Regions from separate parts of the Alteromonas sp. AWM4_230 genome, predicted to be linked through region 1. Evidence: predicted binding sites of a transcription regulator. Region 1 holds the regulator's gene; each other region holds the start of a gene.

The links. The regulator FNR, encoded in region 1, switches genes on or off when oxygen is low (the NO sensors DNR and NnrR bind a similar motif). The targets are predictions, from matches to a motif close to TTGATCTAGATCAA.
Region 2: the regulator FNR is predicted to act here: its motif matches at 7,387-7,400, upstream of ACXACS_RS10150 (PRC-barrel domain-containing protein).
Region 3: the regulator FNR is predicted to act here: its motif matches at 7,958-7,971, upstream of ACXACS_RS02610 (high-potential iron-sulfur protein).

Annotation. Positions count from the first base shown of each region.
Region 1 covers NZ_JBSWTB010000001.1:2,653,706-2,663,791, forward strand. Annotated here, with positions in the region: gene ACXACS_RS11435 (patatin-like phospholipase family protein) at 1-502, opposite strand, end outside; gene ttcA (tRNA 2-thiocytidine(32) synthetase TtcA) at 503-1,456, opposite strand; gene uspE (universal stress protein UspE) at 1,691-2,614, opposite strand; gene fnr (fumarate/nitrate reduction transcriptional regulator Fnr) at 2,901-3,641, opposite strand; gene ACXACS_RS11455 (sulfite exporter TauE/SafE family protein) at 3,687-4,346, opposite strand; gene ccoS (cbb3-type cytochrome oxidase assembly protein CcoS) at 4,333-4,563, opposite strand; gene ACXACS_RS11465 (heavy metal translocating P-type ATPase) at 4,565-7,015, opposite strand; gene ACXACS_RS11470 (FixH family protein) at 7,015-7,494, opposite strand; gene ACXACS_RS11475 (hypothetical protein) at 7,513-7,671, opposite strand; gene ccoP (cytochrome-c oxidase, cbb3-type subunit III) at 7,725-8,678, opposite strand; gene ACXACS_RS11485 (cbb3-type cytochrome oxidase subunit 3) at 8,695-8,856, opposite strand; gene ccoO (cytochrome-c oxidase, cbb3-type subunit II) at 8,858-9,463, opposite strand; gene ccoN (cytochrome-c oxidase, cbb3-type subunit I) at 9,479-10,086, opposite strand, start outside.
Region 2 covers NZ_JBSWTB010000001.1:2,377,159-2,387,244, forward strand. Annotated here, with positions in the region: gene ACXACS_RS10110 (response regulator) at 1-405, opposite strand, end outside; gene ACXACS_RS10115 (sensor histidine kinase) at 395-1,912, opposite strand; gene ACXACS_RS10120 (hypothetical protein) at 1,917-2,141, opposite strand; gene ACXACS_RS10125 (sigma-54-dependent transcriptional regulator) at 2,157-3,488, opposite strand; gene ACXACS_RS10130 (exopolysaccharide biosynthesis protein) at 3,974-4,579, shown strand; gene ACXACS_RS10135 (LysR family transcriptional regulator) at 4,599-5,510, opposite strand; gene ACXACS_RS10140 (rhodanese-like domain-containing protein) at 5,566-5,916, opposite strand; gene ACXACS_RS10145 (ArsR/SmtB family transcription factor) at 6,106-6,417, shown strand; gene ACXACS_RS10150 (PRC-barrel domain-containing protein) at 6,521-7,264, opposite strand; gene ACXACS_RS10155 (MaoP family protein) at 7,467-7,823, opposite strand; gene ACXACS_RS10160 (hypothetical protein) at 8,222-8,389, shown strand; gene ACXACS_RS10165 (LysR family transcriptional regulator) at 8,516-9,346, shown strand; gene ACXACS_RS10170 (DUF2750 domain-containing protein) at 9,419-9,769, shown strand; gene ACXACS_RS10175 (DUF2789 domain-containing protein) at 9,935-10,086, shown strand, end outside.
Region 3 covers NZ_JBSWTB010000001.1:597,240-607,325, forward strand. Annotated here, with positions in the region: gene ACXACS_RS02575 (class I SAM-dependent methyltransferase) at 1-40, opposite strand, end outside; gene purH (bifunctional phosphoribosylaminoimidazolecarboxamide formyltransferase/IMP cyclohydrolase) at 382-1,980, opposite strand; gene fis (DNA-binding transcriptional regulator Fis) at 2,063-2,356, opposite strand; gene dusB (tRNA dihydrouridine synthase DusB) at 2,387-3,385, opposite strand; gene prmA (50S ribosomal protein L11 methyltransferase) at 3,756-4,634, opposite strand; gene ACXACS_RS02600 (substrate-binding periplasmic protein) at 4,843-5,604, shown strand; gene ACXACS_RS02605 (amidase) at 5,773-7,395, shown strand; gene ACXACS_RS02610 (high-potential iron-sulfur protein) at 7,516-7,809, opposite strand; gene ACXACS_RS02615 (flavin reductase family protein) at 8,032-8,661, opposite strand; gene ACXACS_RS02620 (zinc ribbon domain-containing protein) at 8,654-8,845, opposite strand; gene ACXACS_RS02625 (hypothetical protein) at 9,036-9,323, shown strand; gene ACXACS_RS02630 (exonuclease domain-containing protein) at 9,442-10,086, shown strand, end outside.

The sequences.
Region 1 (10,086 bases):
CTAATTGGCGACACAAGTTCACCGGTACAGGGTTCACAACAGCGCCATCCACTAGCCAGCGATCGCCATGAGCAACGGGGGCAAAGAGCGCTGGAATAGCGCATGACGCTTGAATGGTATCGCCAATAGGTCCTGAATTAAATACCACTTCACGTCCGGTATATAGGTCAGTTGCCACAGCCGCAAAAGGTTTAAGCATATCTTCATAGGTAGATTCACAAAACTCGCTAGCAAGTTTGTCGAAAACTTTTTGTCCGCTGGCAATACCGCCACGTCTTAATCCAACACCCATAAGAGCAAGTACCTGCCAGTCGCTAAGTGAACAGGCCCATTCTTTTAAACCTTCTAGCTTACCACTTGCGTAGGCAGCACCAACGTAGGCGCCAATAGAGCAACCAGCAACAACGTCGATTTTAACGCCAAGCTTTTCCAATGCTTCAATTATACCAATGTGTGTCCAGCCCCTTGCGGCACCGGCACCTAACGCCAGTCCAATTTTCATTTACTTTGGTTCCATAATATTTACTACTTCGATAGCATTGTCTTCATCACTGAGATCTGCGCTATTTTCTGTAGCAAAAGAAGGTTCATCAAATCCTATATCACCATCTGCAACGGGGCCATCTTGAGTGACGATAGATTTAAAATCATAAAGATTACTATCTACAAGATGTGAAGGGGCCACGTTTTGAAGCGCACGGAACATTGATTCAATACGACCTGGGAAGCGGCGGTTCCAGTCTTGAAGCATTGCTTTTATGTTCTGGCGCTGAAGATTTTCTTGTGAACCACACAGGTTACAAGGAATAATTGGGAACTCAGCGGCTTGAGAATATTTTTCAATGTCTTTTTCGCTGCAGTAGGCCAGTGGACGAATGACAATATGCTCGCCGTTATCGCTAACCAGTTTTGGCGGCATAGATTTCAGCTTACCACCGTGAAACATATTCAGGAAAAACGTTTCTAGCATGTCGTCACGGTGGTGACCTAATGCAATTTTCGTCGCGCCTAGTTCTTTCGCTGTGCGATATAAAATACCACGGCGCAAACGAGAGCAAAGTGAACAGGTCGTTTTCCCTTCAGGAATCTTGTCTTTAACAATAGAGTAGGTGTCTTCTTCTACAATCTTGTAATCGACGCCAATGCTGTCTAAATACTCGGGCAAGATATGTTCAGGAAAACCGGGTTGCTTCTGGTCAAGATTTACCGCAATAATATCAAAATGAATAGGCGCAATCTTCTTTAAAAACAATAAAATATCAAGCATGGTATAGCTGTCTTTACCGCCCGATAAACACACCATAACCTTGTCGTTGTTTTCAATCATACCGAAATCGCCAATGGCCTTACCCACGTTGCGACGAAGTCGTTTCTGAAGTTTGTTGAAGTTGTACTTTTGCTTACTTTGCGCGGCGTTTAACGTCGGCGCATCAGCACTGCTTGTGCCTAAACTCATAATTAACTAGCTTGGTTTGTGATAAAGGCGCCATTATACATTAAAGCGCCTTTTCGAGACTATGGCTGTGTTGTTAAATTTATCGAGAAGCGTTAAGTACTGATTTAAGCGTGTATGATTAACTCTCGGAATTAACCGCTAAATGCGCAGTTTTTTTCATGAAAAACGCCCATCGCCGATTCGCCATTTGTCGCCACCAAGTGTCTTGGTATTTAAGCGCAATTAAGTCGTTAACTACACGGTTATCGGTGATTCAAACCCATCTGGCTTAATCGCAAGTACGTCACAATTTAGTTCATCAATAACGTGCTCGGCAGTATTGCCAATAAGCGCCGCCGAAATACCAACCCGTCCCACGGTGCCTATTACAACTAACTCGGCATCGAGTGTTTTAGCCACTTGCGGGATAACTTTTTCAGGCAAGCCTTCTTTCACCACACATTTATTTTCTGGAATACCATATTTCAGCGCGTGACTACGCATTTCTTTCATGTGATGATTTTTTACCGCATCGTGATACGTATCAGGGTCAAACTCTGGTACTTCAATGGCGATGTTAAGTGGAGTTGTAGGGTAGCTATTCACCAAATTAACGTTACCTTTCAGCAAAGAGGCATAATCGTTAGCGATTATCGTAAGCTTGTCGTTTAGTGCAGCATGCTCATCATCTTCACTGCCTACGTTTACTGCAGCTATAATTTCACCGCCTTCTGGCCAGTCGTGTTCTTTAACGAGCAGGACAGGGCGTGGGCACTTGCGCATTAGATGCCAGTCTGTAGGGGTAAAGATTACTGAGGCAAGGTCGTCATGTTTTTTAGTAGCTTTTACTACTAAGTCGATTTGGTTATTAAGGGCGTAATAAATAATCGATTCATAAGCACGGTTGTTCCACTCAACCACAATATCGGTCTCTGAAAAGCCTTGTTCTTTTAGCTGGGCAGATAACCATTTGGCGTGCTCTTTTGTAACGGCATCGCGCATTGATTCACGTTCGTCGGGGCTAAGCATGGTTGTCATATCGTAAGACAAATCATATACCACCATCATAGCGGTAACCGTGGCGCCGGTTTTTGACGCAAGTTCATAGGCACGGCTTAGGGCAGGCTGGTTGTCGCGCTCCGCGTCCACCACGGCAAGAATTCGTTTACACTCAATCATAACGTCTCCTCAACTACAAAGCTTTGTATGGCTGTCGACATCGAAATTGTTTCAAAACAGTTTATATAAACCAGTTACATTAACTATAAACCACATTTTGAAAAACGTAAGTTGTTTTGGATCAAGCGTTAACAGTTCGTTGATAAGTAAAAAGGCTTCATTGAACAACAAAGGTGCTTTACATGCTCAATGGATATGGTGTGACTTATGAGGGGATACAGTGAAATTATAAAGCTTAAAACTAAAAAGCGCGCATGAAGCGCGCTCAAGATAACAGAAGAATAAATTAACCGTTACAGACTACGCTAGGGCCATTTAACGCCTCCAACTTGGTATTTAACCGATCAAAATCCAAAATAGAGATCAATTTACCGTCTACTTTGATAATGTTTTCTTTCTGAAAACGGCTTAATAGACGACTAATGGTTTCTATCGTTAAGCCTAAGTAGTTGCCGATTTCGTTTCGGGTCATAGTTAGGTGAAATTCTCTGTGCGAGAAGCCGCGCTCTTCAAAGCGCTGAGATAGGTGCGATATAAAATATAGCAAACGCTCTTCGGCAGTACGCTTGTTTAAAAGCATGATCATGTCGTGATCTTGTTTAATTTCTGCGCTCATAAAGCTCATGATCTGATGGCGTAGCTTAGGAAATTGAACCGACATTTCATCAAGGGTTTCATATGGCAGTTCACATACCATGGCGGTTTCTAGCGCTGAGGTGTAACTTTGATGCTTACTTTCGCGCAGGGCATCGAATCCAATAATATCACCAGGGAAGTGGAAGCCAGTGATTTGCTCTTCACCATCTTGATTAGTTACAAATGACTTAAAAGAACCCGTTCTTACGGCAAAAAGCGAATGAAATTTATCGCCAGTTTGAATGAGCGTATCACCTTTGTGAAGCGGCTTTTTGCGCTCAATTATATCGTCAAGAGACTCGATTTCTGTTTTGTTCAGCGCCACCGGTAAACACAAGTGACTGAAGCTACAGTTTTGACAGTGAATAGAAAATTGGCTTCCTTTGCTCATAATACATGCTCTTTTGAAGATTACCCAATAATGATACACCCATTTTTAAACGATTGCGCCATGAATAAGATAAGCTGCATAAATGGCCATTATTACGGCAATTATTTGTCTAACGTTATTGTTTTGAAAACTGCTAACAATATACTGACTGCCTGCACTTGCTGCGAGTAGCGTTGGCAAAGTACCTAAACCGAAGAAAAACATGATGGCAGCGCCCTGCAATGCATTCCCCGACGCTAAAGACCAAGTAAGTGTTGAATACACTAATCCACAAGGCAGCCAGCCCCAAATAAACCCATAAGGAATAGCACTAAAAGGGGTTTTAAAAGGTAAAAAACGCTTAGATAACGGCTGCAGTTTAGAAAATAAACCTTTGCCTGCGTTTTCTAACACCGTTAACCCTGTCCACCATTTGCCTAAATAACAGGCCAACAACAGCAACATAATACCGCTGAGTAAAGACAGGGCATAGTTGGCCAGAGGAATATAGTCTGCTGCAATTTTGCCAAGTGCGCCGGTCAGTGCGCCAGCAATGGTGTAGCTAGCTATGCGCCCCATGTTATAGGCTAGGGCGTAAGGCACTGCTGAAGCACCTTTTGGTGACACCATTCTTAGCGCTGCCACTATACCGCCGCACATACCCACGCAGTGAACACCGCCCGCTAAGCCGATAAGAAAAGCTGAGAAGTAATTAATCCCCTCCATGCTGCCCTTGGTTTTTCTCTACTTTAGTATTCTGAAGTTGCTTGCGTTGTTCAGCGAGCTTTTTTTCTTCTGGCGGAAGGTCATCGTCAAACAGTATGCTGTAACCTTGACGGTCTAAATCTTCAAACTGATTAGTTTTAACCGCCCAGAAGAATATTACGATAGCGACGGCTACTATAATGATGGCGATTGGAATTAAAACGTAAATAATGCTCATACTATTTGCCCAGAAGTCGCGTAGAGTTTGTCACTACTATGATACTGCTTAATGACATGCCAACAACCGCCATCCACGGCGAAAGTAGGCCAGATACGGCGAAAGGTAAGATCAAAACGTTGTAACCTACCGACCAACCAATATTTTGTCTTATTTTTTGCTTCACTTGATGCGCAGTTCGGATGAGTTCTGGCACAGAAAGCAACTGATCGCCAAGCAAAATCACGTCGGCTGCAGTTTTCGCAACATCTGTGGCATTACCTACCGCTATCGCTACATCAGCACTTGCAAGAACAGGGGCGTCATTAATACCATCGCCCATCATCATAACCTTTGAGCCAGATTGCTGCATAGCTTGAACCGCTTCATATTTCTGCTCTGGGGTAAGGCCCCCTTTAGCGGCAGATATTGGTAAAGATTTAGTAAGAGAGTCAACGTTTTGCTGTGTATCGCCGCTTAGTACAGCGAGGGTATGACTTTTTGCCAATATATCGAGGGTTTCTTGGGTATCGTCACGCAGTGAGTCACGAACTTCAAAAGCCGCCATAATACGGCCTTTGACAGTAAGAAATACGTTAGCCGAGGGATAGCGCTCGATAAATGATTGCTGTGATTCGTGAACACTGAACGCTGCTGAGCCCATGGAGAATAGCGTGTCATTAATTTCACCGCTAATTCCGCCTCCTGGCGTGACCGTGAAATTTGTCACTTTGTGTACGGTGTTGCCGCTTGACGTTTTATCACCGATAAAGGCCTTATCACCGCTAAAGGCTTTTTTGTCGCTAAAGGCTTTAGCAATAGGGTGCTCAGAGCGAGATTCTAGTGCGCGGGCAATTGATAGCGCACTGTCGCTGTCTACGCCGTCAGCGTACCAAGCGTTTGAAATAGTGAACTTACCTTGTGTAAGCGTACCGGTTTTGTCGAGCGCGATAGTGTCAATGCCAGTGATTTGCTCAAGAGCATCGGCTCGCTTTAGCAAAATACCTTTTTTGTTTAATTTCGCCATAGCACAGGTTAGCGCTGATGGCGTGGCTAATCCTAAGGCGCAAGGGCAGGTTGCTACCAGCACGGAAATGGTGATCCAAAATGCATCATCACTGCCGTTATAGGCCCAAAACGCGTAGGTTAATACTGAAATTAGCAGTACTGCCGTAACAAAATATCGAGAAAAATTATCAGCTAACTGCGCAGCCTTAGGTTTGCTCGCCATCGCGCTTGCTTGAAGCCTCACAATTTGATTTACCAGCGCATTTTTAAGAGTCTGCGTAACCGTAATGGTAAGGCTGCCGTCCTGACATACGGTACCGCCATATACAGTGCTGTTATCTGACTTTCGTACTGGGTTAAATTCACCCGTTAGCATAGACTCATCAACCGCAGCGTTACCTTCTGTTACCAGCCCATCAATGGGAATTGTCTCACCGGGCTTAACTAGTACTACATCGTTCACTTTTAATTGCTTTGCTAAGCATTCAGTAACACTGCCATCTGGCATTAATTTAGTCGCTGAAACAGGTACATACTGCATCATATTGGCAGAAATCTGAGCTGCTCTGTGACGACTACGGTGTTCTAAGAATCTGCTGAGCAATAGCAAGAAAATGAACATACAAATGGATTCAAAATACACTTCACCTTGCTCTAATACAGTAGAGCGAATACCGGCTATGTAGGTACCGAATATGGCGAGCGTAACGGGCACATCCATATTAACCGTTTTAGCGCTTAGCGCTTTGGCGGCGCCCACATAAAAGGTACTGCCTGAGTACAGTACTACAGGTGTAGTTAGCGTAAGGGCAACCCAGTAAAAATACTGTCGGGTCTCTAATTCAATAGCGCCAAACCAATCAAAATACAGCCCAGTCATCAGCATCATAACCTGCATGGTCATAATGCCTGCTAGGCCAAGCTTTTTCAGAAAGGTTTTTTGCTCGCGTTTATAGCTGGCTTCGTGTTCATCTGGGTGAAATGGCGACCCAATATAACCAATGCGTTTTAGCGTAGATAGAATTTGGCTAAGCTTAATTTGAAAAGGTGACCAAGTAACTAAAGCCCGACGCTCTTGAACATTTACAGCTACTTGCTTGATACCTTCAACTTTCGATAATTGCTTTTCAATAAGCCAGCCACAGGCAGCGCATGTAATACCCTCAAGGGTTAGCTGAATTTGCTTATCTTGCCCTTCTTCAAACACGAACTCTTCCTGAAGGGAAGGGTCGTCGTACACCTTGAGTTTATCTAAGGTTTCCAAAATCCCATCGTCAGACTTTTGGGCAGGTTCTGTTCTAAACTGGTAATAGTCTTCTAAACCATTATTAACAATAGCTTCTGCCACGGCTAAGCAGCCAGGGCAACACATGTCGCGTTGTTGCCCCAATATGACAGTAGTGAACTTCCCATCGTCTGCGGCTGCCACAGGAAGCCCACAATGGTAACAATCGTGATTGGCCATTATGGATTGAACTTCATTTTTCCAGAATGGGGTAGATAGACGGTGTTTTGAATTTTCCAGCTATCATCAATAGGTGTGAGCGATATGCGCCATTTACCGTCTAGGTTTTCTTCAATAAAACCGCGATAAATACCGTTGGCATCTCGACTTAGTAAAACGCTGACATCACGCTCTTCAAGCGTTACGTGATAAAAGCTCAATTTAACGGCATTACCTTCTTGAGGAATGCCCGAGTGAAATTGCAGCGCTATGCTGCCATCTTCAATGGTTAAATCGGTAGTAATATTTAAACGGCGGGCGATTGCCTCTTTGTCTAGACGTGCATTAATTGCTTTACCTTCTTTGTAGTAATCGTCTACAACAAGGCTATCTTCAGTAGAAATAGCAAGGTTTAACAACACGCCACCCATGATCAGGGTAATAATAGGAACCGCAATTAAAAACCAGGGCCAGAATTCTTTATACCAGGGTCTATTCATCGAAATCTTTTCTCGTATTTACTTCACTAGCAAGGTCGCTAACAACATATCTATTATTACTCGTGAACAAATGTATTCGAACTGCATAATAACAATAAATATGGTGTAGGTAATTTGCATCGACAGCGCTGTAAATTTGTACGTAATGACACTGTCTATATGGCTGTATTTTCTCATAAAAAAAGCCCCGTAGTAACGAGGCTTTTTAAGATATTTAATGATTTAAATCATTAATCATTTGAAAGGCTGTATACATACGCTGCAACAACGTGAATTTTGTCATCACCCAAGGTTTTCTTGAATGAAGGCATTACACCGTTACGACCGTAAGTTAGCGTTTCTGTTACTGCTCTGTGGCTGCCGCCGTAAAGCCAGATGTTGTCGGTAAGGTTTGGTGCACCAAGTGCTTGGTTACCTTTACCGTCCATACCGTGACAAGCCGCACACGCTGCGAAACGTGCTTTACCTGCTTCTGCAAGCTGAGGGTCCACATCGCGACCGCTTAAACTAAGTACGTAGTTAACCACTTCTTCGATACCGTCTTCACCCATAGCATCTAGCCATGCTGGCATAGCTGCTTTACGACCAAGCGTAAGAGTTTCAACGATTTTCGCACCTGAACCACCGTACAACCAGTCGTTGTCCGTTAGGTTAGGGAAGCCGCCATTTTGACCACGTGCATCTGAACCGTGACACTGAGAGCAATTCTGTAGGAATAAACGCTGACCTACTTTGTTTGCTTCTGGGTCTTTCGCCAGTTCTTCAACGGGAACTTGTGCATACGCTTCGAAGATCGGGTCGAACTTCTCGGCAGCGAAATCTAGTTCACGGTCATATTCTACTAGGTAGCCTTGCTCTTTAGCGTCAATACGCGCTTGAGCAGACTCTTCTAGCGACTGGATATTTTGGTTAGAACTCTTCCAACCCCAAATACCTTCATACGCACCTAGGCCAGGATAAAGCGCTAGGTATATAAAGCCCCAAACGATGGTCATGTAGAACATAATTGTCCACCAGCGAGGTAGTTGGTTATTTAACTCCTCAATTCCATCAAATTCGTGACCCATTGACTCACCTTCAGCGACGCCAGTCTTGTTAGACAGGCACCAGCGAAGAAGGAAGTAGCAACCAATGATCAACCCTAGGGTTATCACTGAAATCCAAATTGTCCAAAACATACTCATGAGTTCGAGACTCCTGCTAATCTTCTTTTGATTTTTCTTTTTCTTCGTCTGCAAACGGTAAGTTTGCTGCTTCATCGAATTTCTTCTTGTTGCGGCCGCTAAACGCCCACCACACGACGCCGATGAAGCTTACAAAGACGATGACAGTAAAAATGCTGCCTACAATTCCCTGGTCCATATTATTTCAAATGTGTGCCAAGAGACTGTAGATAAGCAATAAGGGCTTGCATTTCCGTTTTACCCTGTACTGCCGCTTTCGCACCCGCAATATCTTCGTCGGTATACGGAACACCAAATCCACGGAATACTTCCATTTTTTCAGCTGTTAACTCGCCATTAAGCGTGTTTTCCGCAAGCCAAGGGAAACCTGGCATGTTCGACTCTGGTACTACGTTACGAGGATTAAGCAGGTGAACTCGGTGCCATTCGTCGCTGTAACGACCACCAACACGTGCTAGGTCAGGACCAGTACGCTTAGAACCCCAAAGGAAAGGGTGCTCCCATACTGACTCACCGGCAACGCTGTAGTGACCATAACGCTCTGTTTCTGCGCGGAATGGACGAATCATCTGGCTGTGACACCCTACACAACCTTCACGGATGTAGATGTCACGACCTTCAAGTTCAAGCGCTGTATATGGACGTAGGCCTGTTACTGGTTCCATTACTTGCTGTTGAAACATCAACGGCGTAATTTGAACCATGGCACCGAAGCTGATAGCGATAAGGATTAATACCGTTAACAGACCGACGTTTTTTTCAATTAACTCATGTGCGTTTTTCATTATTCGTCTCCTTTACTACGCTGGCTGAGTCGCTGGATCTGCAGCGATACTGCCTTTAGGTGCACGAACGGTTTTCCATGTGTTGTATGCCATTACAAGCATACCTGCTACCACGAAACAACCACCAATGAAACGAACCACATAGAAAGGCTTAGACGCTTCTAATGACTCAACAAAGCTATAGGTTAACGTACCGTCAGCATTTACTGCACGCCACATTAGACCCTGTAGTACACCAGACATCCACATTGCTACGATGTATAGAACAACACCGATAGTTGCGAACCAGAAGTGTACGTTAACTAGCTTGGTGCTATACATAGCGCGCTGACCGAATAGCACTGGAATTAAGTGGTAAATTGAACCAATTGAAACCATTGCAACCCAACCTAGAGCACCAGAGTGTACGTGACCAATTGTCCAGTCAGTGTAGTGAGACAGTGCATTAACGGTCTTGATTGCCATCATTGGTCCTTCGAAGGTAGACATACCGTAGAAAGACAATGAAACAATAAGGAAACGCAATACTGGGTCGGTGCGAAGTTTATGCCACGCGCCAGATAGCGTCATAATACCGTTAATCATACCACCCCAAGATGGAACGAATAGGATAATAGACATCA
Region 2 (10,086 bases), 280 kb from region 1:
ACGCATTAATTCAACTAATCCTTCAAAATTAACGGGTTTAGTAATGTAAGAAGCGCAACCGAGGTCGTAACCGCGGAGCATGTCTTCTTCTTCTTTCGACGTCGTTAAGATAACAACCGGAATACTGCGTAGTTTTGGGTCGTTTTTAAGTTCTTGAAGTGCTTCGCGACCATCTTTTCTTGGCATGTTTAAGTCAAGCAATATAAGGCTAGGGCGAGGCGCCGATGCTGGATCAGAATATTTCCCCTCATGACGAAGAAACTCTAACAATTCCACACCGTCTTCAACGCAAAACAAATTGTTGAGGACGCGACTTTCTTGCAGCGCGTCAACGGTTAATAGGCGATCATCCTCATCATCATCGGCCATCAAGATATTTATTGGCTGGGTTTGTTTACGCGTCATTGTGTGTCTCTCCATTATTGTTGTTAGAACCAAACGGCTCGCTATCTACCGGCACTATAATTGTAAAAGTTGCCCCGTGTCCTGGTGCGCTCATAGCAGTAATTTGGCCATTATGCCTTTCTACTATGCGTCGGCATACCGCAAGCCCTATACCCGTACCTTTATATTCGCTTCTACCATGAAGGCGTTGGAACGGAGCGAATATTTTCTCCGCGAACGACTGGTCAAAGCCAATGCCGTTGTCGGTAATTGCAATTTTTATCCAGTTATACTCTTCGGACATAAGTATATCCTGAGTATCTTCTTCGCTGGCTTCTTGTAAATTGACTTTGACAACAGGTGTTACACCTTCAGTTTGAAATTTAAGCGCGTTAGAGATTAAATTTAGAAATAATTGTTCAAGCTGTGTCTTATCCCCTCGAATGGAAGGCATATTTTCGCTTACATCTATCTGTGCTGATTTTTCATCAATGGCGATCTCTAAATCGCCTAGAACGCTCTGTATAACTTTATTTAAGTCTACATCATCAAAGTCTTTTCCCCGGGTTGATACACGAGAAAAGGCAAGAAGATCAGATATGAGCATCGACATGCGCTCTGCTGCGTTTAGCATTCGCGCTAAATAATCCTTGCCTCTCTCATCAATAACATCCTTGTATCCTGACTCTAGTCGGTTTCCAAATGCCCGAATTTTGCGAAGGGGTTCTTGTAAATCGTGTGAAGCGACAAATGCAAAATCTTCCAACTCTCGATTACTTCGTGCTAATTCATCAGAGTAAATACTAAGCTCTTGTGTCCGTTCATCTATGCGATTTTCTAAGTCCTCATTGACAGATTCAAGATCGGCCTGATACTTCTCGTGCTCTCGCGAGTTAATTTTCAATAAAAGGAAAACTGCAATAACGAGTAGTAGGGTAGTAGCTGATGAGATGATTAATGTGTTTACTGAGTCTCTTCGCAAGCTCATCAAATTTGCTAAATGCGTACCCTGCATACCACGCTCAGATGCATCAATTTCACGAAATAGCTCTTCGAATCGCCTGTAAAGGTCAATACCTTTATCGCTTTCAACTAGGTTAACGGCCTCTTTCTGCTTACCTTCCTTTATAAGTTCTACTACTTGAATAACTTCGTTGACCTTTGCCTTAGTTAGCTTTAGCAATTCCTCAATTCTTACAGATTGTTCGTCTATATCTGACGAAAAAGAGCTCACTTCTACCTCGTCCATTAACTCACCGATAACGCCAAGTGTTTCAGTATAGTCAGTTAAATATTCTTCATCGTCTGTGAGCATATAGCCGCGTTGACCAGATTCCACTCGCAGCACCGCTACATGAAGCCTATTCACTGCATTGATTACACGATTAGTTGTAAATAGTCGCGCCTCAAGTGCTGAGAGGTCGTTAAGAGTACTTACTACATAAAACGAGTTTGCAGTCATAACGACAATGATGACTACAACCAAAATTATCCAGCTGTAAATTGAAGACAGAACTTTAGAGATCATTTAATTATTCCGCATCGTTCTTACCCAGTTCTGACGTCATTTCAGAAAGGGTCTCGCTGCAGTCTTTTGCACTGCTTATTATTTTATCTAACGCCGCTAATGCTTTTTCGGGCGCAACATCACCATTTAGTGCCATTTTTACTAGCTCCGCCTGCATAGATATTCTATTTAAAGGCTTGCGAGCATCATGTACGAAAACACTTAGACGTGAGAATTCCTCGCTCGTCATATCGAGCCCCCCTTATTATTCATCTTTGCTTAGATCGCCATAGGCATGAAGGCGGTTGTACAGCGTTTTAGTACTTATCCCTAACATTTCTGCGGCCGTGGTTTTATTGCCACTTACTTTTTCTAACGTGGCGTAGATAAGCTCTTTTTCTACATCTTCAATCGTTCTTCCAGCTTGAAGGGCTGGTGTCGTACTCTGCTTCTGTGCAAAAGGAGATTCAATAGTTTTAGGTAGTTCAATCTCACTCTTCTCAGGGTCACTCATAATTGCTGCACGGTGAACGAAGTGTCTTAACTCACGAACGTTTCCTGGCCAATCATAGGCTTGAAGCGTTTCAAGTTGATTATCTTCCCATTTAAAATTAGAACCGTTATCTTTGTTAAATTCTGCAATAAAGGTTTTCGCTAGCAGCGGAATATCTTCTTTTCGTTCACGTAATGGTGGGATAGTGATTGGGAAAACGGCTAATCTAAAATAGATATCTTCGCGCAACACTTTGCTTTGCGCTATTTCTTCCATTGTTCTGTTTGTTGCAGATACTACGCGACAATTTACAGGTATAGATTTTGTGCCACCTACGCGAAGCACTACTTTATTTTCAAGTACGCGCAAAAGGTTGGGCTGCATATCGATGGGCATTTCTGTGATTTCATCTAAGAAAAGGGTGCCACCTTCCGCTTGTTCAAAAACACCTTCTTTACGACCTACCGCACCGGTGAAGGCACCTTTTTCATGGCCAAACAGTTCACTACCAATCAATTCTTTAGAAAAGGCACCACAGTTTGTGGCGATATAAGGGCCTTCACTTTCAGAAGCTCGGTGAATTGCAGCAGCAACCACTTCTTTACCAACACCACTTTCGCCTAACAGCATGACGTTAGCACTTGTCTTGCTGACCCTTGAAATGAGTTTGTATAACTCTTTCATCACGGGTGACTCGCCAATAAGCAAATCGAAGTGTTTTTCAATTGTTTCTTCTTTAGGTGTTTTGTCTTTTTGTTTTTTACTTAAAACAGCCTCAATTTCTTCGCGCTGTATTGGCTTTACAAGGTAGTCCACGGTAGGGCCACATAAGCCTTTAATCACGCTTTTAACCGAAGGGTGGCCGGTAATTAAGGTAACACGAGGGCGCTTGGGAAGCGCATCAAGTTCATTAAATAGATGAGCGCCACTACCATCAGGCAGCATAAAATCTAACAGTACGTGATCGAATGTTTCTTTCTCAAGCCAATCACGGGCTTCAGCTAATGTAGCAGCGGTTAGAACGTCGTGGCCTAAAAATTCAATAATAGTACAAGCTACTTCTGTAAACTCGGCGTCATCATCAACTAAAAGTACGGTTAGCACGTGGATGTCCCTCTCTATTACTTTCCATTTAAAATATGGAATAAAATCAATGTTATAGTTTTATCATAAACAGCAAGGAAAAATAACTAGATACCAAGTTATCATCGCTTATTTCCAAGCAAAATATTGTATAGGTCGTGTAACACTACATTAGCGTTCAAAAAAGTTGCATAAAATATTGAGACTCAATAATGCGAACGACCGTTTAAAACCTCAAATCGTTATTTGACTTAAAGGATTTTCGGATTGTTCAATGAATATTAGGCGTTACCTATTTACACACCAGTGCAAAAAGTATTCCCGATGACTTATAGCAAATATTCAAATAGGGCGATGGCACATTTTTCGCACAAAATGGTAGGGGAGCGCCCCTATTATTGGTGAAAGGGTTGGATAAATATTGCCGAAAATTTGCGTATCTAAGCTCCGCATTAGCTCCCTGAAATTAGAGGATAACAGCTAGATTTACGTCAAAGGATTTGAAAATGTGGGCAAAAACAGCTGAAAGATCAATGACCTTAACCGAGCTGCTGACAAAAATGCAGCCTCGCGCTAGTCAAGATTTGTTTTATTTTGCAGATTTTTGGGAAGTGATGGAGAAGCGAGGCTTTGGTCCGATGCTAGCGCTTCCGTCCTTTATTGCGTGTACACCTATAGGCGCTATTCCAGGTGTACCTTCGTTAACCGGTGTGACTATTTTACTTATTGCATTGCAAATTTTACTTGGTAGCAGACATCCATGGTTACCTCAAAAAGTAATGGATATTCATTGCGATGCCGATCAGTTGCGCCATATAGTTGAAAAAGTAAAACCCTACGCGGCCAGTGTTGATCGCTTTCTCGTTCCCCGTTGTTTTTTTATGAGGCAGCCCGTGTTCCGCTCTCTAATTGCATTGAATTGTGTTGGCTGCGGCTTGGTAATGGTTCCGTTAGAGCTTATTCCCTTTATGGGTCTTATTCCCGCCTTGGCGGTATTCATAATGGCGGTTGGTATGGCTACAGACGACGGCGCAGTAGCCTTGGTAGGTGTAACAATTTCGCTGTTTGGTTTTGTGTTAGGCTTTCAGCACCTGCCTGCAGTGGTGAGCTAATACGCGAGCTACTTATACATCAATCAAGCATAAACTCAGAGGTAGGCAAGTTCATTGTTTGGTACCTCAGTTCTCCCATAAATGCGCGTGCCGCTGGGCCTAACGTGTCTCCATCTTCGAAAGAAAGATAGAGAAGGGCCTTTCTCAACGCCGCATTGTTATCCAAAGGAAGCGGTACTAGCGTACCATTTTCTAATTCATCCTTGATAATGGCTATAGGTAGCCATGCAAATCCTAATCCTTGAGCGATGATATCTAAAGATGTTCTCACGTGACTCACTGTCCAGCGCTGTTCTGCACCCAGCCAACCCACATCCGCCTTGCGCTCTGCAGATGAGTCGCGAACGACAATCTGACGATGAGTTTTAAGATCTTCTAAGGTAAGAGTTCTATTTAATTGATGCAATGGATGTTTAGCATGAGCCACCGCGGCGAACTCAATTTCACATAAGTCTTCGCTAAAACCATTCGGAAAGACAAAGGGAGAAATGCCCAAATCTACTTTTCCGCTACTTAATAACGCGTTAGCTCCGCTAAGGACGGTTTCCTCTATTTCTATACGTAAGAGAGGAAACTCTGCAGAGACTTTGGCAAGCACGTTATACAATAACTCAGAAGGGAAAATAATATCCACAGCTATACGTAGTGTTGTTTCTGTTCCTACTTTTAAGCTACTTGCTACCGCTTCAAGCTTGTGAGCTTCGTTAAGCAAAAACGAAGCGCGGCGATACATGAGCTCACCCTGCGGAGAAAGCTGTACTTTACGGCCAATATTTTCAAATAGTGTTACACCAATGGCATTCTCAAGTTTTTGAACAGCGTGATGAACACTAGATTGACTTTTATGTACTTCTGCAGCTGCTTGATTGAAACCACCAGCATCAACAACGGCTTTAAACATACGCCATTGTTCGAGTGTAGATTTAAGCATACGACGCCCTTAACCCGCTTTATGGGCTACTTATAGCATAGAGTGATTATACAAGTCACTTTTCAAGAGCGAGGTTAATAGATGATACAGGACACGTTACTACTGATACGTTCTCGTATCCCATAAGCATTAATTGCTCAGCGGCTAATTTGGCACGAACGCCAGATGCACAATGAATGTAAAGCGGTGTAGAGGCATCTTTGAATTTCTCCAGTGCTTTCATCTCGAGCACGCCTCGTGGAATGTTTTGGGCAGAGGGGACTGGCTGGCTAGCTGCTTCATTGCTTTCCCTGACATCGATGAGAGCGCCATTATTGTGCACTAGCTCTTCTGAAGCTTTTTCTGCAGTGACGCATCGAATATCGAAACTGATGTTCTCAATCCGAGTTTTAATATCTATTAGCATAATACTTCCAATTGATAACGACTTTATGTAATTAAGATAAGGTTAATCTAATGTAAGGACCGAATCTCACTAAAACAATATGAATTACCGGAATTCGTCGCATAAAATGGCAAGTCGGCAAAATGTCTTATACTTTAGTATAATTAATAGCTAAATTATTGCCAGAAATGTTAAAGAAAGGAAGTGCTTATGTCTGAAGATATGGTAATAGGTTCAGAGGATATAATGGAACATGCGGTGGAAGCTGAGATCTTCCTTAAGCAATTTGCGAATAAAACACGTCTTATGGTGCTTTGTTCATTGTTAAAAGAGGAAAAGTCGGTAACCGAGCTTTTGGAAGTAGTCAATGTTTCACAGCCCGTGATTTCTCAACACCTTGCGCTATTGCGAGAGTCGAAAATGGTAGCTACGAGAAGGGAAGGGCAAACAATTTACTATCGACTAGCGGATGAACGTGTCAAACGACTTATTGCGCTTATGGACGAATTCTTCTGCAAGTAACTTTTTCGTATCCATTATCACAACGATAATGTCCGTGCCAACACGGACATTATATCGTTTAACATTTATTCAAATTCTAATCTTAGACGATCTATCCAGTTGTTTACTCGCTATCCAGTTGCTTTCTCAAAAGGGCAATGTAGTCCTCTTCTGCAATCCTATCACTATCAACCTCTGGTCTATTGACCAATTCGTCATGACTCAGGTTGACCGCAACACAGTGTGCCGCCCAATCGATATTTTCAATGTCTCTCGGTAATAGCGCAAGATGTTTACCGCCTGGAAGCCAGTTATTGGTATCAACCACTAACATGACGATTTTCCAACTTCGCGTGTCGATTATAAAATTGCTTATGTGTCCAACGTTGTCGGTAGTCGTAGCAACCTCATAGCCTCCCACTTCGCCAACAGCCCTCAAATGATTACTCGTTTTTTCAGGGTGAAGTGTTTCGGATTCTTCTGCTTGCTGTAATTCAACAAGCTCATTGGGATGTGCAAATTCTCCCCATGCCCCTGGCCCAATCCAGTAGTAGCCGTAACCAAAGTACTTGAAGAGGTTTTCTTCATACTCTCTAGAAACGGGCTTATGTTCATCAATTGACGGACTATTCTTTAACTTTTCAACAGTCATATTTACGTGAACAGTGTCATTACTGCTATCTAGCTCTGTCACAGCGATAGGAGAAATAACAACTTTTCTGCTAAGAGGAAGCCACGTATTTGTATCTGCAACCAAATAACGTACGGTAAACGTTTCATCGTCAAAGAGAATATCGCGAACACCGCCTACCTTGTCATCAACGGCGTGAATAGAAAAGTGAGTAAGCTGTTTTGAACTAATGATCATCGTTGCGCCTCCTTTGCTAGGGCTCTTTGTATAGAGTGACAGTTACCATTAGTTTATGTCACTCTTTAATACTCTAAGTGTAGACAGTCCTTAACCTTTCTTCATTTTCTTCTTGCATAGCCTTGATTGAGATCATTTATCATCTAAAACAAAAAAAGCTCGCCTGAGCGAGCTTTATAATGTGAACTGGTATGATTTTAACTTAAGCTACATCAAATTCTTCTTCAGAGTAATCATCATCGTATTCTGATTGATTGCTAGCGCTGCTGTGGAGGGTATAAAAGTGTTTTTTCCCTCTTGCCAGCCTGACATATTTTGCCCACGCTTTTTCAAGGTTATTCACTGCTTCAACTTTGCCATTGATGAATTCAACGAAATGTTGCTCATCTTCACTTTCTGGCGAAAGTTCACCGCTTTCAAGGCCTAATAAGGTCTTGCCATAGTTAGTTAAAAGATCTGCTTCAGTGATACTGAAGTCACCTGATTTACGAAAGCCATAGGGAAACTTTTGACGGTCAATGTATGGTTTTGGAGATAGTCGAATAGCTAAACTTTTCATGTTGTACCCAACGTATTGTTTTGTTCAGCGCACTTTTAAAATAAATAAAAATGAAGATAAAACAAAAGATTTTTCTCTTATCAATAAAAAATTTTTTAACGGGTTAAAAAGTGACGGAGACTCAGAGGAATATTCTTGCAAATGGGCTATTTTGGAAACTGTTTGCAAAAGGTTTGTATTCTTTAAACTTATGAAAAATAAGAGTATATCCGGATTTTTTAAAGGGTTGCTTTTGTGGGCGTATTGTCACAAAAATGACATATGGAATAGCAAAACACGCATGTGAGAATACAGCAAAGATATCATCAAAAATTCTTGTCGCTACGATGATTAAAATTCGTTTTCTATTTTTCGGCTTAGGATGATAATTAAAAAGTGTTAACAACCCAGAGAAGTCAATGAGTAAAGACTATCGTTACCAGCGTGATGAATGGGACTCGGTAGAAGAGGAAGATCTTCACGCAAAGAAAACAAATTCTAAACGTCATAGCTCTGTAAAAGTAAAACAGAAGCGTGACTTGCAACGTCGTGAAAAGCAACGACGTTTGCATCAAGAAGAGTATTAATTAAGCGAGTTGATGAATTTTTAATTAAGCGCACCGGTTAAAGAGGTGCGCTTCTGTGCATTTGTATTTACTTACCGTATTATCTATGTCAGTTTAGAGTCATATCAATTCGGTTGTAAATTAAGCATGGATATACGCTTTCTCACCACTTTTATAGAGGTGACAAAAACACGTCACTTCGGTAAAGCCGCTGAAAATCTCTACCTTACTCAATCTGCCGTTAGTGCCAGAATAAAGTTACTTGAAGAGTATTTTCACACGACGCTTTTTATTAGGCAGCGCAACAGTATCCAACTTACGCAGTCCGGAGAAAAGTTGCTTCCCTACGCTAAGCAATTATGCGCCACGCTCAACGAAGCCAAACAAGAGCTGCAAATACAGTCATCTGAGTATGTAGTTTGTGGAGCTACACAGCTCGCCAGTGAATTGCTATTGCCTACAATGCTAAGCCATCTTCACAACTCATTTCCTGATTGGTCTGTAAAGGCAGAAGTCTTGACCCTAGATACTCTTTCCCGCCAACTGCACGAAAGAGTTACAGACCTCGCTTTTTCTACAGAGCCACTCAAATCTGAGGAAGTAAATAGCACAGTTTTGATGGAACATGAAATTGCACTCTATCGTGTTGGAAAGAATTCGGATGCTGTTAATGCCGCTGATTTTGTAGCAATTGACTGGGGTACTAAGGCTAGGGACTGGCTTCTTACCGCCTACCCGCAGCTTCGCGATGCAAAATTAAGGACAAATTCGTTAAATCTTGCTCTTAACAACTTACTTAGCGAAGGTGGGGTAGCCGTGCTACCCACTAATATAGAAAGACAGATACCAGCCAATGTTAACGTGACTAAAATTGCGACCCTTGAAAACGTATCATTGAAATTATACATACACAGTATGAAGCAAATACGGCGTGTTGGCCTTGACGAGATTATAGACAGCGTATCTACAGTAAGTTAAATGCAACCAATAGGTTTTGCGCGAGTGCCACTATATATGGCACATAAATGACAGAATTAAAAAGAGAGTACTATGTCCCAAATACATCCTTTACTAGAAAAAAACGCATTTCAGCGCTTAGAAGCTAGCTTGGAGACGATTAAATCCGAAAAAAAATTGTTTATCCTTAAAGATGAACACGGTTGTGTCATGCTGACTACTGACGAAGAAGATGGTGTGCCGGTTTGGCCAGACGCTGAACTTGCGCTTTTGTGGGCCACAGAAGATTGGGCACACTGTGAAGCAATGGAACTCACTACAGAAGAATTTTTAACTAAGTGGGTTCCAGGTATGACGCAAGACGAACTCATGGTTATTGTTTGTCCAGTTCCAGCTGAAGAAGGTGAGGTAATTTCACCACAAGAGTTTGCTGAGTACCTTTAATGTATTATTCAGGGCGCTGCAAGTTCAAAAGTTCCGGGTGATCTTAAGCACAGAGCTTGGGGTAGTCATTTAATAACTAGATAGAAACAATTGAGCGGTAGTGTAATCAACACGCCACTCGTTGTCTCTACAGCTCTTGTTATTAGATAACCCAAGGGAGGCGTTATGTTTACTGAACAACCCACAATGAACAGCTTATTTAGTCAACTCGGTCTAGGAAGTTCAGATGAAGAGATCGCAGAGTTTTTCGAAACTCATAGAGGGCTAAATAAAAGCCAGCACTTACACGAGGCGCCGTACTGGAATGAAAGCCAGTC
Region 3 (10,086 bases), 2.1 Mb from region 1:
CGAGTGTTGCGGCTAACACAAGTTGGGCTAACTTTTTCATTCTTATTTCCTTTTTCTGTCGAGGGTAGGTAATTGTCTATGCGGACTAGTAAAACATAACATTTATTAGTAACACTATTACTACAAATTACCACGGGTCAGATCAAGCCTATCAGCTAACCCCCATTTGCACTTACGCCTTAGCAGAATAATTCGCAACTTTGTCGCTTCGATAAGGTTTCACTACAACCAAGCAATCGCCTCGAGTTTGCGTATTAAAAAGGGTTAAGGAAAAATAACAAACACACAGTAAAGTAACAAAGTGCCACTTTACTGCGTGTTTAACTTAGGTGTTGGTTTCCCTCACTAAGCCTGCACTAAAAGATATGGTGTAGATACCTATTAGTGACGGAAGTGACGCATACCTGTGAACACCATAGCAATGCCGTGTTCATCAGCAGCATCAATCACTTCTTGGTCGCGCATAGAGCCGCCTGGCTGAATTACTGCCTTAATGCCAGCTTCAGCTGCAGCGTCAATGCCGTCACGGAATGGGAAGAAAGCATCAGATGCCATTACCGAGCCAGCCACTTCAAGGTTCTCATCGGCAGCTTTAATACCCGCAATTTTCGCAGAGTAAACGCGGCTCATTTGACCTGCGCCCACGCCTACCGTCATAGCGTCTTTGCAGTAAACAATTGCGTTAGACTTCACGTATTTTGCTACCTTCCAGCAGAACATAAGGTCGCGAAGTTCTTCTTCGCTAGGCTTACGCTTAGTCACCACTTCTAGGTCTTCCATTTCAACCATGCCGAAGTCGCGCTCTTGTACTAATAAACCGCCGTTTACACGCTTAAAGTCATAACCTTCAGTTAGCTGACCAGCCCAATCGCCGCACGCTAGAAGGCGTACGTTCTTTTTCGCACTTACGACTTCTTTTGCTTCATCACTTACGGTTGGTGCAATAATGACTTCTACAAATTGACGGTCAACAATGGCTTGTGCTGTTTTTGCGTCAAGCTCGCGGTTAAACGCGATTATGCCACCAAATGCTGACGTTGGGTCAGTTTTAAACGCACGATCGTATGCGCTTAGAATATCGTCGCCAATAGCAACACCGCACGGGTTGGCGTGCTTAACGATTACACATGCTGGCTCTTCGAATTCCTTAACGCACTCTAGCGCTGCATCGGTATCAGCAATGTTGTTAAACGATAGCTCTTTACCTTGAAGCTGAGTAGCGGTAGCCACAGATGCTTCTTGAATATCGTTTTCTACATAGAAAGCCGCTTCTTGATGGCTGTTCTCACCATAGCGAAGATCTTGCTTCTTAGTCAGCTGCATGTTGTAGGTACGTGGGAATTCACTATGCTGGTGGTCGCAGTCCGCTTCACAACCTGTGCTATCTAAACGCGCACCAAAATAGTTCGCAATCATGCCGTCGTATTCAGCTGTGTGTTCAAATGCTTTGATGGCTAAATCGAAGCGTGTGCTGTAAGACAAAGAGCCGTTATTGTCGTTCATTTCAGCAAGTACGCGAGCGTAGTCAGAAGCATTAACTACAATAGTCACATCTTTATGGTTTTTCGCAGCAGCACGTACCATGGTCGGTCCGCCGATATCGATATTTTCAATCGCATCTTCTAGCGTGCAGTCTTCGTTTGCCACGGTTGCAGCAAATGGGTAAAGGTTAACTACCACAAGGTCGATAGGCGCAATGTTGTGCTCTTCCATCACTGCTTCATCGGTACCGCGACGACCAAGGATACCGCCATGAATTTTAGGGTGAAGCGTTTTAACACGACCTGCCATAATTTCCGGATGACCTGTGTGATCAGAGACTTCTTTAACAGGTAAGCCAGCGTCAGCGAGAAGTTTAGCAGTACCGCCCGTCGACAGAAGTTCTACTCCAGCGTTATGCAGCGCTGTCGCGAAATCGAGGATACCGGTTTTATCAGAGACACTAAGGAGAGCACGTTTAATAGGTTTTGGTGTTTGCATAAATTTTAAGTTTCTAATGTTGTAGTGTTGAAACAAAAAGAGCACCGATTGGTGCTCTTTGGTGGGCAAAGCCCTTGGAATCTTAGTTCATGCCGTATTGCTTAAGCTTCTTGCGAAGTGTGCCACGGTTGATGCCCATCATGATGGCAGCGCGGGTTTGATTGCCGCGTGTGTAAGTCATGACTTCTTCTAGCAGCGGCGCTTCAACTTCAGCCAGTACCATTTCGTACAGGTTATCGATGTTTGCGTTATCCAATTGCTTAAGGTACTTATTAACCGCTTGCTTTACAGAGTCACGCAGTGGCTTTTGAGCTTGCGTTTGTGAAGGCGTAGTTACTGTAGTAGTAAAAGGTGAAGTCACGTTTTGATCGAACATAATACTGTGTTGCTCTTAAGTTAGTCATCACTATGCTGCGGGAGAGATCTGTCGGGTCTCTCGTGTCTGCAGCGCTTGAAAATATGCATTTAGTGCATCGAGTTGCTCATTCGCGTCATCGATAGCGTTAAACGTTTTACGAAACTGACGATCCGTATCGTGCTCCGCGAGATACCAGCCCACGTGCTTACGGGCAATTCTTACACCGGCTATGTCGCCATAAAAGTCCTGCACATTCGCTACATGCTCGTGCAAGAGTTCATATAACTCTGACAGTGGCGGTGCTGGTAGGTTCTCGCCCGTTTCAAGATAATGTTGGATCTGTTTAAAAATCCAAGGCTTACCTTGCGCGCCGCGACCTATCATTACGCCATCTGCACCAGTGTAATTCAGCACCTCTTGTGCTTTCTCTGGAGAAGTAATGTCACCATTTGCAATAACCGGAATTGATATTGCCGCCTTTATTTGACGTATGGTGTCGTACTCCGCTTCTCCCTTATACATACAAGCTCGCGTTCTGCCATGAACAGCAAGCGACTGTATGCCGTTTTGCTCTGCAATGCGGGCAATGTCTACCCCATTGCGATTTTCTGGGTTCCAGCCGGTGCGAATTTTCAGCGTCACGGGTACGTCAACAGCATTCACTACTGCTTTAATAATCGCTTCCACTGTGTCTGGGTATTGAAGCAGTGCAGAACCTGCTAGCTTCTTATTGACCTTCTTGGCAGGACAACCCATGTTGATGTCGATGATTTGCGCACCGTTATCTACATTAAATTGTGCTGCTTGAGCCATAAGCTCAGGGTCAGCCCCAGCTATCTGTACAGAGCGAATGCCTTCTTCACCCTCATGATTCATACGCGCCTGTGATTTGGCTGTGTTCCAAACCTTCGGATTACTCGAAAGCATTTCTGAAACAACAAGCCCTGCACCTAAGCGCTTACAAAGTTGGCGAAACGGTCTGTCTGTTACGCCAGCCATGGGGGCCAACATCAAATTGTTTTCTAACTCGTAAGGTCCAATTCGCATTGTAAAATGTATAGCTCGCCATCTAAAACTGCACAGAAAATATACACCCGGCTAAAACGGGGCGCTAAGTGTACGTGTTTTCGCAAGGCTTGAAAAGGCTAAAAATCACACAAAATTTCACTTCGTGGTCTTGACAGTGAAAAAAATCTGTCACATTAGTAAGCTAACGCCGATTTTTAGACTAATTATTGTACGAAAGTCTTACAGCCCCCGATTTGAAAGGGCTGTAATGTGAAAAAAATTAACAAATTATTAGATGCTGACGATTTTTATCGTATGAATTTTCGTCGCAATATCGCGGTGGTTTACCGTAAAGACTCTTATTTGACTAGACGTAAAATTAACCGTCTAGTCAATTTTATAATTGCGCTTAGTGTTTTTTGCCCGACACTCGCGCCCATTCTCCATCAATGGCGCTGGGCTCAAGCGTGATATCGCTAGCATAGGCGTCTTCAATTCGAGTTACTTGCTCTGCCAGTATGCCGGAAAGCACTAACAAGCCGTCTTTTTTGCAATAGTTAGTAATAACGCTTTGCAGTTCCAGTAACGGACCAGACAATATATTGGCCATAACCACATCGGCTTCTAGTTCAGGTTGGTCTTCTGGTAGATATACATCCAGGCGGTCTTCGACGCCATTGCGGCGTGCGTTTTCTTTTGTGGCTTGCAGGGCTTGCGGGTCAATATCAATACCAATAACGCGCTTAGCACCTAGTTTTAATGCAGCCAGCGCTAAAATGCCTGAACCACAGCCAAAATCGACCACAGTTTTATCTGTCATATCTATGCCGTCTAACCAACGTAGACACAGTGCAGTAGTAGGGTGCGTACCCGTGCCAAAAGCAAGGCCTGGGTCCAACATGACGTTAACGGCATCAGGGTCTGGAACGTCGCGCCAGCTTGGGCAAATCCACAGGCGCTCGCCAAACTGCATTGGGTGGAAATTATCCATCCACTCTCGTTCCCAGTCTTTATCTTCAAGCGGCTCTAGCTTGTATGTAAAGTCTGGGCCAAGCACTTTAGCTTTACCTAGGCGCTGCAGAATACTTTTTATATCCGCATCTGCTTCAAACAAACCCACTACTTGTGTGTCTGGCCACAGTAACACTTCACCCGGCTTGGGTTCGTACATTGGGGTGTCTTTCGCGTCGACATAGGTAACCGCCTGCGAGCCATTTGCAGTTAGCATGTCACCTATTGATTCCGCGTATTCAGAAGAAGTATTAATTCGAAGTTGTAGCCAAGCCATATTTATCGTTCGTTGGGACCTTTGCGGGTTATTGTACCTTTGCTTGGCGTTAAACAAAATGAAAGCACGTGAAAAGCGCAAACAAACGGCGTTATTTGTTTGAGTCAGTGGGGCTTAAGTACCTTAGCCTTTTGTCCACTGGTATGAATTGATAATGCGCCTATAGTAGTTATCAATGCGGTTCGATTGTAAAGTTAACCGGAGTTTTATGCGTATTCTTATCCCTTTTTTGTGTGCTGTTGCCATTGCTTTGCCTGCTAAAGCCCGTGAATTAGACGTGGTAGTTGGCTGGAACAAGCCACCCTATGTTATTTCTCAAGAACACAGCGGTTTTGAAATTGACCTGGTAAGAGCCATATTAGCAGAAATGGGGCATACGCTTTCGCCCATCTATGTTCCATTTGGGCGTACTGCTCGGCTTCTAAAAGATAGTACTGTGGATATAGGCCTTACACAAAGCGCAGCGCACAATGTGGACGATTCTGTTCTTTCCGACCCCTACATTATTTATCAAAATGTTGTTGTGACAAAAACGCAAAATAACTTTGTCATCAATGATGTTAATGGACTTAAAGGTAAGCGTGTCATTGGGTTTCAAACTGCACAATCGGTATTAGGTGAAGAGTTCAAGCAAGCATTAGCGCTAGAGCCAATGTATATGGAAATGGCAAGGCAAGACCGGCAGGTCGATATGCTCATGCTCGATCATGTGGACGCGATTGTTTTAGATAGAAACATTTTCAACTACTTCAAGTCTCAAAACAGCGCTTATGTTGAAGAGGAGACAGAATTCCATGAATTATTTCCTATCTCAATATATCGCGCGGCTATACCCAATCCAAAGCTGAGAGCAGAGTTTAATTCAGCCCTTCATCGCTTTATTGCAGGTGGTCGGTATCAATTACTGCTCAATGAATATCAGCTTGATAATCTGCTTCACAAGCTGCCAAAGGCGCCCACCAAACTGTAATTGCGTATTTTATCGTGTAGACAGTGAACCATTTTTGATTCAACGTATATCAAACGTAGCAATACGTTTATGTCCGTCACTTTTTACCTAACCGTAGATAAGGCACGATGGTAAAAAAGTCATCGCATAAGAACGTTTTCATAAAAACAATGCGTTAAGGAAAGCTCTATGTTGAAACAGTGGTATGTACTGGCTGTCACTTTGCTGTGCACCGCCTGTGTGTCGCAATCGCACCGTGAAAATAGTGATAATAAAAAGTGGCTAGATGAGCCAGCATATCTGCAGGTGCAGGCTATCGTTAATGGCGATACTACATCGACAGAGTTGGTCAGTGGTTATCTAGCGCGAATTGAGCAGTTAGATAAAAAGCCCAACAGCGTTTTAGCGCTAAATCCTAATGCATTAGCAGAAGCTAAATCAATCGATAAACAAATAGCCAGTGGAGCGGCATTAGGCCCGTTAGCCGGTATTCCCGTATTGCTTAAGGACAATATTGAAAGCGCAGAAATGCCCACAACAGCAGGTTCTATGGCGCTAATTAATAACGACACCGCACGAGATGCCCCCATTGTGGCGAAGCTAAAAGCAGCGGGCGCGATCATTCTAGGTAAAACAAATTTGTCTGAGTGGGCAAATTTTCGTTCTGAATCATCGATAAGCGGTTGGAGCGCAGTGGGTGGCTTAACTCGAAACCCTCACATATTATCAAGAAGTGCATGCGGTTCGTCGTCTGGCTCCGGCGCAGCGATGTCGCTTCGATTAGCGTCACTTGCCGTAGGTACTGAAACCAATGGTTCTATAATCTGCCCAGCATCTATTAACGGTGTAGTGGGCTTCAAGCCAACCGTTGGTTTACTTTCAAGAACGCACATTGTACCCATTTCATTCAGCCAAGATACGGCCGGACCCATGACAACCAACGTTCAAGACGCATGGCTGATGACAGCGGTAATGGCTGGCGAAGATGCAAGCGATAGTGCTACTGAAAATACAGCTTCCCATCGACCTGACATGCCTTCATCGGAAATGTTGGCAACAGATTTAAAAGGCAAACGCATTGGCGTTGTCAGGTATCGTCAAGGTGATAACCCTCATGTACTGGAAGTTTACGAAAGCGCGCTAAATCAGTTAAAAGCATCGGGTGCTACGCTGGTGGATATAAGTGATTTTTCACAGCCTGATTCCTTTTGGGCCGACTCTTACAATGTTTTACTCAGCGAATTCCATCACAGCATCAACGAATATTTGTCGGGCTCCCCAGCAGAGATCCCTGTAAGAAATCTATCTGAGCTTATTGCTTTTAACAACCAAACCGAGCGAGAGCTAGCGTTATTCAATCAAGATATTTTTGAAAAGTCGCTAGACGCTGCGCCTATTGATAGCGAAGCATATCAAAGCGCCCTTCGCCTTATTCAAGATACAGCGGGCAAAAACGGTATTGACGCATTGCTAGCAAAACACGACGTGGATGTATTAGTTGCGCCTTCAAACAGCCCTTCATTTTTAATCGACGGTGTGTATGGCGATCATTCGCCAGCTGGTTTTATTGGTATAGGCTATCTAGCCGCTGTTGCCGGCTATCCACATCTCACAGTACCAGCGGGTGAAGTGAAAGGCCTTCCAGTAGGCATTAGCTTTATCGGTGCTAAGTGGAAAGATGAAGATGTGCTAAAGATAGGTAAAGTCTTTGAAGCTAAACATGGCTTTTTCATTAAGCCAGGCCTTTTACCTACACGTTTTGATGACCCCAGCTTAAAAGGCATAAAGAATGGACTAAATGAGAGCCGCTAGCTAAAAGCACGTGGTTTGAATGTGAAGTCTGTTAAGCAGTGTTGAAACTAAAAAGCCCCCGACAATTATCGGGGGCTTTTGCTATTTATGTATGCTATTTATGTAGCTGCGAGTGATGATTTAACCTGGCTTTTTAACCCAAGCGCTACACCAGCCATCAGCGTTAACCAGCTTATTAGGGAAAATGTTACAAGGGCGATATTGTTCGCCATCGGCACCCTGCACGTACATGCAGTTTGCACATTTTGCACCTTCAACGGTTGAAGACGGTGTGTAGTTTAATGCTTTCGCAGTTGGGTCATCTGCGCTCAATTGTTCTTGAGCTTGCGCACGTAACGCTACACCACCTAATGTAAGACCGATAACTGTAGAGCCAGACAGTTTTAAAAAGTCACGGCGGTTTACAGATTTCATAACATTCTCCTTAAGAGATAGAAACGATAATGATTCTTTTTTATTCAGTGTCTTAAACGCAAAAACCTGCCCAAAGAGGCAGGTTTTGTGTAATGTTTAAATACTATCTCTTTTTGAAAAAAGATCGAATGAAATGTCTTATTTTCACTTGATCTAGATTAAATAAACTTCAGAGTAATAATACCCGATAGTAATTATCAGACCCTTCTATCTGCTACAAGTTCATTTTTTAGCTAGGGGGACTCCGGGTTTGGCGTAGGCAAACTGTGCAACACGCGTAGTGCTATGATAGCTATCTAATCCAGAAATACAGGCAGTGTTTGCTTTTTCTATATCGGCGTATCCGTCTTCATCAATAATGCTCTCTGGCATATGAAGCTCTTGAATTTCTCCAATAACCATTTCGGTTTCGTTAAGCAGTTTTAAATGTTGCGCCACTTTTAAGCCCATCTTGATTTCGCTTTCTTTAACAAACGGTGCACTAAATGACTCGCTAAACTGCGGCGTTAAACCCACTGCTTCAAATTCGCTCTCATCTGGAGCATAGCGAGCAGACGTTTGGTGCGCTTTGTCTACCCAATCAGTCGACACGTGATTTAGCGTGTAAAAGCCTTGTTGCTTAATATTGCTAAGGGTATCTCGTACCACAGTATGTGGGCGCATTATCATGCCTATAAGTGGCGGGTTAGCACCCACATGAACGATAGAGCTTACAATGGCTAAATTGTTGGTGTTTCCGTTTGTGGTACCCACTAACGTAGCCGACTTAAAGCCAGACAAGCTATTGACTAGATTAGCTCGGTATCGCTGTGCAAGCGCATCTATCTCGCTGCGTGTAAACTGCTTAGTCATTTTCTCGTTCTGCCTCAATTTGAATGTCGTCACCATGCTGATAAGTGGTCAACTCTATAGGTTGGCAGCAGACCTGACAGTCGAGTACTTGGACTTGACCCACATCGTTGACCTCATCTATCTCAACGTCATTAGGCGCCATACAGTAAGGGCAGGAGAAGCCCATGGAACGGGTTAAACTCATATTTCATTGCCTTATTAATCATGAATAGTGTTTATTACGTAATGCTAAGACGAGTGGATTTTCTTTAGCAAAATACCCCGTTATTTATGAAAAGAACGCGCTGAGGCAATCGCAATAGCCATTATTAAATGAAAGGCTTAATAATTAGCCCGAATAAACAGCAGCAAGGTGAATGAATAGAGGTGATGGTGTGGCAAATAAAGTAGGAAACTGCCCGTGTTGTAATAGAGAAACGCGACTTACTTATCATCATCTTATCCCGAAAAAAATGCACCGACGCACCTATTTCAAAAAGCACTTTAGCAAAGCCGAACTGCAGGACGGTATTTATATTTGTAGGCAGTGCCATAGCGGCATACATCGCTTTTATGATGAGATGACATTGGCCAAGCACTATTTTAATTTACAACGCTTACTAGATGACGAGCAGCTTTCAACGTTCTTTCAGTGGGTGTCTAAACAGCGAGTGCGTGTTTAATAAATGGCTTGGTCTAATACCGGCCAGTAGACTTTAAATACATTCGATATGGATTTAATTTGATTAACTTGGCTGTATAAATATACACTATTGGTGTTTTCACAGCCAAAGATACTTCATGCGAAAAGATTTACCGCCACGTTATTACCTCACACATTTTCACGAGTTCCTTAAGTTCTTTGAAGGTGTTAACAGCATGCTTTTGAGTGATGAGGCAGCTGATTTTGTTGAGCGCTTCAACGCATTAAACGATGATAAAAAATGTATTGTGGTGCGCGCTGCAAATCGCAAATATGCGGTTATTGACAGAACCCAGTTTAACTACGGCGAAATAACCGAGCCGCAAGCACAAATAGATTGTCTCATTGATAGCGGGTGGTTTGGCGACCTTTCGAACGCGTCGCTTAATGATATCGCCGGCGTTCTAACCAAAGATGCGTTGTTGGCGCTTCTTGCTGAATACGGCAGTACGCAGGGGCTCGCGTCTCTCACTAAGCCTAAACTCGTGACGTTACTTAATGAACATATCGGTGCTAGAGGCTGGCCAGAGAGCTTTTCGCTAAACAACTATTTAGTGTGTCTATTTGATAATGCGCTTCGCTATTTACTGTTTATCTATTTCGGTAATACCAAAAGCCGTCTGAATCAGTTTTCTATGCGCGATCTCGGTGTAATGAGAACCCGCTCCGATTCGGTAACCGATACTGCACGCTTTGAAAGTAAAAGCGATGCGCAAGCAGCTTGGTTTTACGCCAACCACTAT